3 regions of the Brevibacillus sp. NPDC058079 genome follow, and region 1 is predicted to be linked to each of the others. Evidence: riboswitches for the same ligand, from Rfam matches in the RefSeq annotation. Region 1 holds a riboswitch; each other region holds the start of a gene.
The links. A riboswitch is a leader RNA that binds a small molecule or an ion and turns the genes downstream of it on or off. The one in region 1 is predicted to bind cobalamin.

Region 1 (4,188 bases):
GTGCGCTCTTCCAAATGGTCAAGACCGAGCATCTGTACGACTTCATCAATGAGCAATGCGACATCCTGCTTCTCTTCCCCCAGCCAATTTTGGTAAGGAAAGCGCCCCATCTCCAACACCTCTCGGACACGAAAGCCGACTGGCGGCAGGCCCTCTTGCTCCAAAACAGCCAGTATTTTGGCAAGCTCTTTGCGTGGATAGGAATGAAGCTTTTTCTCTTGAATTAAAATGTCTCCTGCATCTGCCTTGATGACACCTGAAATCATTTTCAGCAAAGTGGATTTACCGCTTCCATTCGGTCCGATGATGCCAAAAAATTCTCCCTTGTCCACGCAAAAATCGATGCCGTGCAAAACAGGCGTATCCTGATACGATTTTTGCAAGTTGCGCACATTGATCATTGCTAACGTTACCTCTTCCTAAAGCGTTTATTTTGCTTCAATAAATAGGCGAAAAACGGTGCTCCCAGAAATGCTGTCACGACACCGAGCGGGATTTCCGTTGGACTCAGCAGCATTCTAGCAAGAGTGTCGGCCCACAGAACATAAATACCCCCGCAGATCGCAGCCATCGGAAGTAAAATACGATGGTCAGGACCAACCAGCAATCGGACGAGATGCGGTACCACCAGGCCAACGAACCCGATAATTCCCGCGATAGAAACCGCCGCTGCAGTTAGGAGAGTCGAGACGACTAGAACCACCAGCTTCGTTCGATCCACATGAACGCCGAGATGCGCAGCCTGTCGCTCCCCTAACGCAAATAGGTTCAAGGAACGCGCATATCTCACAAGTACCATTCCACCTATGACCAAGTATGGAATCAAGACGTACGTAAAGGCCCAGCCCCGAAATGATAGGCTTCCCATAAGCCAGAACACGATCTCATTCACGGTCTGGTCAGATAGCGACACCATAAAGGAAACGAGCGAGCCAAGAAAAGCCTGCACCACGACACCAGACAAAATCAGGGTCTCCGTTTGCAGCTTTCCTTGCGTATTCGCAAGTCCGAGTACGATCCATAGACTGAGGAGTCCTGTAAGAAAAGCGACGACAGGCGTGCTCCATGCACCCAAAAAAGTAATTTGCAAGCCAAAAAGGATCAAGAATGCTGCTCCGACAGCAGAACCCGATGCCACGCCCATCGTAAACGGATCGGCGAGCGGATTGCGCAAAACTCCCTGAAAGCCAGCTCCCGCAAGTGACAAGCAGGCTCCAATTAAGACAGCCAATACAACGCGTGGAAAACGAACCTTCATGACAATTTGCTCAGATGACTCCGGCCACGTTGCGGTGATCCACTCAGACAAGCCCGGGATTTGATGGAGCAGGATGAACCATACTTGCGAAATAGGGAGGTGTGCCGCCCCCATCGAGATGCTGATGACTATTGATGCCAGAAGGACGAGACAGCTGACTCCTCCCCATATGAACAATCGTTTCTTCATTTTATTTCACCAAGTCAGGGTAAATCGCCTTGGCTACTTCGATCAAGCCTTGTGTAATACGCGGACCAGGACGGGACAAAATATTTTGGTCCATGCCAAAGATTTGTTTTTCACGGATCGCCTTCATTTTATCCCAGCCATTGCGATTCGCGATCATATCCTCCAGCTTGACGCCAGTCTTTTCATCGGTAATTCCGCTCGCATACAAAATGACGTCTGGGTCGTTTTGTAAAATCTTTTCTTCACTGATCGGATTCCATCCTTCGGTGTCGGAGGCAATGTTTGTCGCCCCAGCCAGCGTGATGAGTTCGTCCATGAATTCGCCTTTTCCGACTGTCCAGCCTGGAGAAAATTCTAGGTATACCTTTTTCTTCTCTTCTGGTTTTACATTTTTCACTGCTTCTTGAACGTAGGCGATGTCTTTCTTCATTTGCGCAACGACTTTTTCAGCCTGTTCTTGTGTATTTGTGATAACGCCCATCGCCAAAACATTGTTTAGGATGTCGTCCATCTTTGTCGGATGGGTAATATAGACTGGCATTCCGAGAGATTTGAGCTTGTCAGCCACTGGCTTTTCCATCGAAATCCCACCAACGACCATATCCGGTGTTTGAGCGAGAATGGCTTCTTCATTTGGTTTGACGACTCCGCCAATTTTCGGCTTTGCCTTCGCCGCATCTGGATAATCATCATAGTCAGAGACAGCTACGATCCGATCTTCCAAGCCTAATGCGAACAAAATCTCTGTCTCGGCAGGTGATGTTGAGACGATTCGCTCAGGAGCTTTTGCAAAGGTTACTTCTTTTCCTGTCGCATCCGTGACTATCAATGGATACGTTGTTTGTTTTGCAGGCTGCTCGGCCGCATTCTCTTGCGGTGCTGTCTGCGGTGCACTTGTTTGTCCACCTGGTGCTGGCTGGCTGTTATCGTTACCCGCACAACCCGCGAGGCTCGCCGCAACTAGTAGTGGGATCATGAATCGCAATGAACGTTTCATATGTAGAACTTCCTTTCTGCATGTCTAATTGACTGTACCTTCCAATAAAAAAATCGACCCTTGCTTCCATTCGGAAATCACAGGGTCGGCACCTCAGGGCAAACAGACAGGATGGTCTGCTTCCTGAAATAGGCCGATCCTTTCCGCGAAGGCAACAGGCACTAAAACAAACAGGCAGGTCTCCTGGCTTACGGCTGAGGAACGAGCCGATTTACAGTGGCGGGACCGCGTCGGATTTTCACCGACTTCCCTTTTCACCCGATCTTTTTGTTAAAAAGACGAGGCACCTATTTGTTGTTACGTTTGAAATTGTCACAGTCCATGACTCATCCTACATCATAGCATTCCTTGGATGAAAAAAGAATGACAAACACATAAGCCAATACTTTCTTGCCTCCTAAAAATGAAAAACGCCTGAACAAAAAGTTCAGGCAAATGTAAAGCTTTTTGGAGGCTATTACCCTCGTTTGTGCAAATAATCGAGAATGCCCATGGAGCATACTTGTAAATCGAGCTTGAGTACCTCGAAAACTTCGTGGTCACCACTGATTCCTTGTGACTGTAGAGAATCCGAGACTCGTCCCAATAACTTACGAGACAACTCGTCATAGGTTTGTCCAGCAGCAAGCGTTGATTCTCCTTCCGCCACAAACACGGGGAGCCACTGACGTATTTGGCGGTACACGTCGTCAACCTGCTCTGACATCCCAAAATGACCAAAGTAAATTCTACTTAGCTTATGCGCTTCAAAACGGCTTAGAGACGCTAACATGGCATCCGGGTCAAACTGATTCGGCGAAGTAGATGGCAGCACGAGGTGTATGCCATCCTTTTTAAGCTGTGGATAGAGTACACCTGCCGTATCACCTGTGAACATGCCGCGGCTTACTGGATCGTAGATGCTGAAGTGATGATTGGCGTGACCTGGGGAATCCAGAAACTCCAATACGCAATTCTCCCCGATCTTTAGTGTATCTCCGTCCCCGCGAATCAAAATCCGCTCCTCGAGAACTGCCTCAATCGGATCAAACAATCGATCAAAATCATCATGATACACCGCTCTCGCCCCTGCGATCAGTCGGCTCGGATCAACGAGATGACGTGCACCTTTCGGGTGGACGACAACCTTTGCGTTCGGACAATCCTTCAGAAACAGTCCTACTCCTCCTGCATGATCCAAGTGAATATGCGTCACAATGATGTATTTTACTTGTTCCGGCGTATAACCGAGCTTGGCGAGACCGGCCTTGATGTATCGGACGGAGGGGCTTGGCCCTGTTTCGACCAATGTGAGCTCCTCTTCCGCGATCACATATGTCCCCGTACGTTCCGCCCAGCCCATATCGAAACCGTCTATTAAATGGATGCGTTCCCCTAAGTAAATTGGCGGTGATGATTGCATGTAAATGCTCCTCCTTTTCAAAAGTCATTTTGTTGCGAGAATATTTACACTTTATCACCTATTTTGGACGCACTGGAAAAAACAACACAAATTCTTCATATTTTTATCGTAATATGAGGGTAGCAAAAACAATTTCATTACCTGGAGGGGTGCAAAATGGGTCAGCTTTTTTCTGAGTTACGACCTGAGCATGAGAAGTTTATCAAGAAGCAACGGATGTTTTTTGTTGCCTCTGCTCCTTTGGATACAGATGGTCACGTGAATCTTTCACCGAAAGGGTACGATTCTTTTCGCATCATATCACCTACGGAGGTCGCCTATTTAGACCTGACTGGAAGCGGA
Region 2 (4,188 bases), on a different contig from region 1:
TCCACTCTCACAAATACTTCCATCGATGTCTTATGAGTCCAGGTGACATAAGCCTCCAGGTTGATCGCTTCTCCAGTCTTGATTGGCGCGAGAAAATCAAAGGAATCGCTGGACGCAGTGACAACAGGTTTACGGCAATGGCGCATGGCTGCGATGCAGGCGATCTTGTCTACATATGCCATGACTTTCCCACCGAAAATGGTATGGTGGTGATTCGTATCCGGTGGAAAGACAAGATCAGTCAAAAAGGTTCTCGATTGTTGGATCGGTCGTGCTTCTGTTATCATTTGTGGTGTGACTCCTCTCATCGTGTGCACCTTCCCTACTGGGCTGTCAAACGACTCCGAATCGCCTTCGTTGCCGCAACCATGTTTCGTAATGACTGAACGGTTTCTTCTCTCCCTCTTGTCTTCAGCCCGCAATCCGGGTTAATCCAAAATTGATCTGGTGGAAGTACTTGTACACCTCGTGCTACCATATCTTCCATTTCTGAGACAGCTGGAATTCGGGGACTATGGATATCGTATACGCCGAGCCCGATACCTTTGTCATACGTACCTGTTTCGAATACAGACACGAGCTCTCCATGGCTGCGTGAAGTTTCAATCGAAATCACATCGGCATCGAGTTCGCTGATGACATCCATGAAATCTTGGAATTCGCAATAGCACATATGTGTATGAATCTGTGTGCTCGGCGCAACGGTAGAGGTCGCTAGACGAAACGCTCTGACAGCCCATTCGAGATAAGCTCCCTGCTCTTCGTTTTTGAGCGGCAATCCTTCGCGCAGCGCTGGTTCATCGACTTGAATCATGAGAATTCCCGCTTCTTCCAAGGCTTCTACTTCTTTTCGCAATGCCAACGCGATTTGCTCGCACACTTCTTGTCTGGAGACATCGACTCGAGCAAACGACCAATTCAGAATGGTTGCTGGGCCAGTTAACATGCCCTTCATTGGTTTGGCGGTCAATGATTTTGCATACACACTTTCTTTGACCGTCATCGGTGCTACAAACTCCACATCTCCGTAAATAATAGGTGGCTTGACGCAGCGCGAGCCATATGACTGAACCCAGCCGTTTTTCGTGAACAAAAAGCCATCGAGCTTTTCGCCAAAATACTCAACCATATCGGTTCGTTCGAACTCACCATGGACGAGGACATCTAGACCGAGCTCTTCTTGTATCTCAATCCATTCCTTGATTTGCGCCTGAATGAAAGCATCGTATTGTTCCACTGTCCAATTCCCTTTTTTAAACTGTTGTCGGGCTTGGCGAACCTCCGCCGTCTGCGGGAAGCTTCCGATTGTAGTAGTTGGCAACAGTGGCAACTTCCACGTATTTTGTTGAATCTCTCGACGTTCGAGATAAGGAACACTTCTTTCAAGTTTTGCTGCAGCTATTTGACGTAAAGCATTCTGCACTCCTCGACGATTCCTCGCTGGAGATAATGCCAGCTTCAGCAAGTCCGCTTCATTTTGGGCGATCTCTTTCGAAATGACATACTTACCATATCGGAATCCTTGGACTAAGAGCTGTACTTCCCCCAGTTTTTCGTCGGCAAACGCCAATGCAGGCATGACTTCCTCTGGCAAGTCGCTCTCTGCTTCAACCGTTACAGGTACATGCAACAAACTACTGGACGGCTGCAGCCACAGCTTTTCGAGTGGTACGATCTCGGAAATTTCTTTGATCAGCTCCCACTTCTCCTCAATGGACGCACGCCATATGTTTCGACCGTCGATGATTCCCGCTCCGAGAATCTTGTCTGCTGGAAACCCGTGTTTTTTCAGATTGGTCAGATTGCGCTTCGCTCCGTGTACAAAATCAAGACCAATTCCTTTTACTGGTAAGGAAATCAGCTCCTCGTACCAATCCACCGCTTCAAAATAGGTTTGCAGCATGCACTGTAGATGTGGTAGTGCTTGACCGATTTGCGCATAGATACGTTTGATGATGGCGCGATCAAGCTCCGATACATCCAGTGCAAATGCAGGCTCATCGATTTGCACCCATTCCACGCCGTGCAGATCCAACTCGCGGAGAACGTCTATGTAAAGCGGAACGAGTTGATCCACGACGATCTCAAATTCGTTTTTCTCATATCCTTTGGACAATTTGACAAACGTATACGGGCCTACAATGACAGGCTTTCCGATGATGCCAAACTTTTCCTTGGCCTCCAAATATGCTTGGAGAGGCTTATTCTCGGTTATGGCTGGTTGTCGTTCACCGAACTCCGGGACGATATAATGGTAGTTCGTGTTAAACCATTTCGTCATTTCGCTGGCGACAGCTTCCTTCGAACCGCGAGCCATGGCGAAGTATGTGGCTAAAGAAACCGGGCCTCCCTTGTATTCATAACGCTTGGGGACCATTCCAAACATCACAGCCATATCCAGCATGTGATCGTAGTACGTAAAGTCACCCACAGGGATCAGCTCGACCCCTTTTTCCTGCTGACGCAACAGGTTTTGGTGACGGATTTGCTCCATTTGCTGTACCAGGCTTTTCTCATCGATAGTGCCTGCCCAAAATGCTTCCAATGCCTTTTTCCACTCCCGGTTCTTCCCGATCCGTGGATATCCCAAATTGCTGCTTTTCATGAGCTTCCTCTCCATTCTTTATTCGATCTTGACTTGAATCCGCCCAATAAAAAAGGCATCTCCAACGATCAAAAAGAACGTTAGAAATGCCAAATAAGCACTGAGATCACAGCATCCTAACACCTCCCTATCTCCCGTAGGTTAAGCAGTGTCGTCGAAACAGGCAGGTCTCCTGACTTTGGGATCATCATCTGCACATGCCTTCCCAATCCGTTTGGATCAGTGGCTGATAAATGTGCCGACTCCCCTCATACAGTGGCGGGACCGTGTCGGATTCTAACCGACTTCCCTTTTCATCCTTGGTCGATCTTGATAACCAAAGAACCTGTTCCCACTCTTATGAAGTTATCGTGGTTCTGTGAAGTGCCCCAGTAAACTAGCAGGGCAGCATACTGTTCATACAGTAACACAGAATCCATTTTTTGTCATACTAAAATTTAAAATCATCATCGGTCAACGGCTCTACGTTTAGCGTGCGGACATAACCATTTCCTTTTTTCGAGAAGAAGTCATGCTGCTTCGTCTGCGTTCGAATACCGTTCAGTACGATCGGGTTCACTTCTTCCTCCGGGAATAGCGGATCCAGCCCCAGATTCATCAAAGCCTTGTTCGCATTATAGCGCACGTACACATGAACATCTTCAGCCAATCCGATTTCCGTATACAACGAAGTCGTATAGGCCTCTTCATTTTCTTGCAGCTCGTGCAAAAGGGCATACAGTTCCTCTTTTGCTGCGGCCTGCTCGACCACACTCAGACCTTGATAGACTTCTTGCGCGAGAACGCCGACATAGAGTCCGTGGATGCTCTCGTCGCGAACAATCAGATCGATAATTTCCCCGCTGCTTGTCATCTTGCCTTGCCCCGCCAAATAGAGCGGATAGAAGAAGCCGCTATAAAACAGATAGCTTTCCAGGAAGACGGACGCTACCATCGCCATGTATAAGTCTTTCGGTTTCTCAATTTCTTGATAGCGTTTCGAGATGAGGGCCGCTTTCTTTTGCAGATGTGGATTGTTTTCTACCCACGAAAAAATACCGTCAATCTCTTCTATCGATGCCAGCGTTGTAAAAATACTGCTGTACGATTTGGCATGGATTTGCTCCATCATGCCCATGAAGGCGAGAACCGCTTTTCTTTGTAGTCCATCGACATGCTCCATGATCTTCGGCATCCCTACTCCACCCTGAACCGTATCTAGCAAGGTGAGACCGCCCAATACTTTTTTATATGTGTCGCGTTCAGTCGCACTGAGCTCCATCCAGGACATCTTGTCATCTGACAGCGGAATCTCATCATCCGTCCAGAACTGCATGATGTTTTGATTCCAAAACGTCATTGTAAAATCGTCGTCCGGCCTGTTCCAATTGACTGCTTTCATATGGCGTTCCTCTTCTCTATTTGCTTGATGCTTTTCCATTTATAAATCGAGTTCACTAAATAGCGCAGCTAATGCACTCTTCTACAGTCAAATGCTTCGTACGGGTATAGTAGAGTGACTTCAGACCTTTTTTCGCTGCGTAAATGTAATAGCGAGCCAGTTCTCTGGTTGAAATATTGCTGTTCACGTGCAGCACTGTCGA
Region 3 (4,188 bases), on a different contig from region 1:
CATGAGAAAGTCCAACAAGCTGTTATCGAAGCAAAAAAGCTTGGCTTACAGGTTAGATTCACGATTGAAGACGCTTCACGGACAGAGTGGGAAAGGATATCCAGCTTAGGTCATGTTGCTTTACAGGCAGGCGCAGATCGCATTAGTTTGGCAGATACTGTCGGGATATGGGAGCCTGATACATGCAAAAAAATCGTAACTCGTGCCATTGAGGAATTTGGATGCGAGATTGAAGTGCATCTGCATAATGATTTCGGTCTTGCTCAAGCGAATGCGCTGGCGGCTATTGATGCAGGCGCCTCTGTCATTGATACAACAATTTTAGGAATCGGTGAAAGAGCTGGCATTACTGACTTGATCCAGCTTACTGTCGCGTTGCAAAAGCTGCGAAATGATCATCGTTATTCTTTGGATAGAATTCCCGAGCTTGTACAAGCGATACGTCTGACGACAGGGTATAGACCGGACGAACTGCGCCCTATCACTGGGCAAAATGCCTTTACGCATACATCGGCTTACCATGTCCAAGCCGTAAAGAGAAATTCCAAAGCGTATGAGCCATTTCCTCCCGAAACGATTGGAAGAATACGGCTTCTCGAAGAAAAGCGTCCTCCACTAGGAAGCCCAAAGCTGCCTGTTTCCTTACAGGTAGGAAAGCCGTTTCCCAAAGGTGCTTCAGAGCTACAGTATCATCGTGACGGTCCAGGGATACGCTGGGTTATGATGGATTCGCGTGTTGATGAGCGAGCCTCATTCTATGTGATCCAAAGGATCTTTAGATTATGCGATTTGTCCGGTGTTTCTGAAAAACATGTAGACAGACATGCGCATCATTGTGACAGTGCCTTCCTCTTTTGGGGAGATGCACCTGATGGCACTAGTCTGGTGTGTCATGTTCAACTGGGTGAAGAAGAGAAGACTGTTGAGAGTCCAGCAGCTATTTTTATCCCAGCAGGCGTCGAGCATTCCTATCACTATGTGTCAGGGCGCGGAACTTATACAAATATTGTATTGTCGCCTGAATACAACAAAAGCCTTTTGGTTTCAGCAGCATCTTCTGAAATACCAGTGACCTAAGAGCTACAGGAATTTGTTGAGTTTGAAGAGTGGGCGGCCATCTGGGCATGAGTACGGTATCGACCGGGCTCATGCCTTTTTCGGCTGAATACTTGAGTATTTGTGGTTACATCGACAAAACCCCGCCATAGATCGGCTCCTGCTGCGTTTTTTGTCCCCAGGTGCGCGTCCCATACTCGAAATGCCACCATTCTTTCGGATAGTTGACGAATCCGACAGTCGTCATCAAATGATACAGCAGTCGGCGATTGTCTCGAATCTCGATGTCCTTTTGTGTAGGATGTACGAGTTCTTCATAATGGCGAGTTGCAGCCCTTACACTGAAATTATCGAAGGCTGTCCCCATCTCCAGCCAGCCATCAGGTCCTGCGATAGTCAGATCGACTGCGCCACCGGATAGGTGAGGGGACGGCTTGGAGAGGTCTGTTGTTGGATAAGCGACGAATTTGCTCAATTCATCGGTGAGCGCGGGTCCTTCCTGCCAGCCTTGTGAAAGCAAGGCTTCACGGAAACGTTCATACAAGGATGCCTGTACCTCGAACGAGCGCCAGCCGTCCAACACGACGAGCTTGTAGCCAATAGGCAGTTGCGCGGCTGCCATGGCGAGCTTGCGTGCTGCCCCTTCTCGCAAAAAGGCTTCTGGCTGTGTTCCGGCATAGCCCTCGTGGTAGTAGGCTGGATAGACTGTGATTTGTTCACAGAGGGAAGAGAGGGGGATCATCGGTTCGTCGCATTCCTTGATCGGCAGTGGGCTGGGCAAGACCATGTCTGGTATTTTTGGAATCGGAGGAAATAGCATGACTGCACACCACTTTCGATTGTTTGCCAATAGGGTAACGAAAATTTTCAGGTAAGTAAATGGTGATTATCTTAAATTTTCTGCCAATAGACACCTGCGAGGAATCGGCAGCTTTTGCTTGAATCCTCGGTAGCTTTTGCTATTATTAAAGCAAGTGCTTGTCAACGAAACGAATGACATTTACATATGGAAGAGAAACAGGTCCTTGTTTTTGCGAAACCGATTCGCAGGAGCAAGGTTAAAAGGGAAGTTTGGTGAAAAGCCAACGCGGTCCCGCCACTGTAAGAGAGTAGCTGTTCTTCAAGGCACCATGCCATCCACTGCCCATCCGGGAGCGGGAAGGAGAAGAAGAGCGATGATCCTCGAGCCAGGAGACCTGCCTGTTTTTATGTTTACACTGATTTCCTTCGGGTCAAAGGAAGAGGTGAGGATTGTTGCTTTCGGCTATCCGCGCTTTGTTTTTCCTTACGTACTGGGGAAACAGAGCGCTTTTTTTGTTGGCTTCGGAAAGTATTTGGAGGAAACAACGGAGTAAAATACATCACTTTTTGAGGTGGTTACGATGGAGAAAAACGATAAGAAGCGGGGCTTGACCCTCGTTTACACGGGAGACGGCAAAGGAAAAACGACGGCAGCAGTCGGATTGGCTGTGCGGGCGACAGGGCGCGGAAAAAAGGTGCTGATGGTTCAATTCATCAAGTCGCCGGAGCGTACATACGGAGAAAAGATTATTTTCGATAAATTGGGCATAGAAATTGTGCAAATGGGTGTTGGCTTCACATGGACGAAGACACCGGAGGAGCATCGTCAGGCTTTGAAAGAAGCTTGGGCGTTTGCGAGCGAAAAGCTCTCTTCCGGAGCGTACGATGTCGTCATTCTGGATGAGCTGAATAATGCATTGGCGATTGACCGCTTCCCGATTGACGATGTGTTGCCATTGTCCGATGTCTTGGAAGCGATTCAAAACAGGCCAAGTCATATCCACCTCGTGATTACGGGACGGGCAGCAAAGCAGGAGATTTTGGACATCGCAGATTTGGTGACAGAGATGAAGCCAATCAAGCATTACTACGATGAAGGGATTCCAGCTGTGCTGGGGGTAGAGTTTTGACAAGCGCAGGTGTAATAGAAACATACGGTCATGGTGGAGACTTGCTGACCGCAGCGCAGCGCTTTGGTCGAGAGCCAGGGCAGTTTCTGGATTACAGTGCCAATATTAATCCGCTGGGGATGCCAGCAAGCGTTCGTGAGATGCTGCTGGCTTCGCTAGCTGCTGTAGCGCATTACCCAGACCCTGGACATCGTGTGTTTCGTCATGCATTGGCAAAACGGCTGCAAGTGCCGGAAGAATGGTTGCTGCCTGCCAATGGTGCAGCGGAGGCAATGGCATTGGCCATCCTCGGCCTTTCGCCGCAAACGGTTGGTGTAGTGTATCCTTGCTTTTCGGAATACGCGCAACTTTCCGAGCAGTATGGTGCTCGCGTCATTGGCTGTTTCGGGAAGGAAGCGAACGGGTACAAGCCCGATCCTGAAGAGCTGCACACTCTTTTTACGCAGTCTGATCTCGTATTTGTCGGGTCGCCAAACAATCCAACCGGAATCCTGTATCAACCGGATGAGCTGCGCCAAATGGCGGAATGGACGAAAGAGACCAATACGTGGCTCATCGTGGATGAGGCTTTTCTCGATTTTGTGGAGGAAGAGCGGCAGTATACATTGGCGACGCAGCTGGAGCGCTTTACCCGTGTGATTTTGATGCGTTCGATGACGAAAATGTACGCGATCCCGGGATTGCGCCTGGGTTATGCGATTGCGCATCCAGATGTCATTGCGAAGATGCGCCAGAAGCAAGTGAGCTGGAGCGTGAATGCACTAGCCCTTTTAGCTGGAGAACTGTGCTTGCAGGAGCAGGCATACGAGAAACAGACGCGCAGGCTCATAAAAGCAGAACGTGCGTATTTGACTGATTGTATCCGTAGTGAGTTGGGCTGGCAGGTATGGCCTGGGGAGGCAAACTTTTTGTTGCTGCGATCGCCAGAAGGATTGCCAGCTGAACAATTGCAGGCACGGCTCGGCAAAAAAGGCGTTCTGATCCGCAACTGTGCGATGTATCCCGGTTTGACGGCACATGATGTGAGAATCGCAGTGCGTGGACGAGAGGAAAATGAACGACTTCTGGCAGCGCTTCGCGAGGTCCATGCGGAAGGAAGTGAACAGCGATGAGCTTGGTGCTGGTAACAGGCGGTGTCCGTTCAGGAAAAAGCCGCTACGCGGAAGAGCTTGCGATGACGTTGAGCAGTCGAGTCCTGTAC

Region 2: linked by a shared signal. The riboswitch ahead of metE (5-methyltetrahydropteroyltriglutamate--homocysteine S-methyltransferase) and the one ahead of ACFVS2_RS09255 (helical backbone metal receptor) in region 1 are both predicted to bind cobalamin.
Region 3: linked by a shared signal. The riboswitch ahead of cobO (cob(I)yrinic acid a,c-diamide adenosyltransferase) and the one ahead of ACFVS2_RS09255 (helical backbone metal receptor) in region 1 are both predicted to bind cobalamin.

Annotation. Positions count from the first base shown of each region.
Region 1 covers NZ_JBHVSO010000002.1:527,179-531,366, forward strand. The annotation lists gene ACFVS2_RS09245 (ABC transporter ATP-binding protein) at 1-401, opposite strand, end outside; gene ACFVS2_RS09250 (FecCD family ABC transporter permease) at 410-1,447, opposite strand; gene ACFVS2_RS09255 (helical backbone metal receptor) at 1,449-2,444, opposite strand; cobalamin riboswitch at 2,601-2,750, opposite strand; gene ACFVS2_RS09260 (MBL fold metallo-hydrolase) at 2,902-3,846, opposite strand; gene ACFVS2_RS09265 (pyridoxamine 5'-phosphate oxidase family protein) at 4,003-4,188, shown strand, end outside.
Region 2 covers NZ_JBHVSO010000001.1:1,191,189-1,195,376, forward strand. The annotation lists gene ACFVS2_RS05405 (acyl-CoA thioesterase) at 1-287, opposite strand, end outside; gene metE (5-methyltetrahydropteroyltriglutamate--homocysteine S-methyltransferase) at 323-2,605, opposite strand; cobalamin riboswitch at 2,751-2,949, opposite strand; gene nrdF (class 1b ribonucleoside-diphosphate reductase subunit beta) at 3,036-3,986, opposite strand; gene nrdE (class 1b ribonucleoside-diphosphate reductase subunit alpha) at 4,042-4,188, opposite strand, start outside.
Region 3 covers NZ_JBHVSO010000008.1:179,192-183,379, reverse strand. The annotation lists gene ACFVS2_RS23080 (LeuA family protein) at 1-1,077, shown strand, start outside; gene ACFVS2_RS23075 (M15 family metallopeptidase) at 1,184-1,876, opposite strand; cobalamin riboswitch at 2,059-2,274, shown strand; gene ACFVS2_RS23070 (hypothetical protein) at 2,232-2,411, shown strand; gene cobO (cob(I)yrinic acid a,c-diamide adenosyltransferase) at 2,439-2,987, shown strand; gene cobD (threonine-phosphate decarboxylase CobD) at 2,984-4,099, shown strand; gene cobU (bifunctional adenosylcobinamide kinase/adenosylcobinamide-phosphate guanylyltransferase) at 4,096-4,188, shown strand, end outside.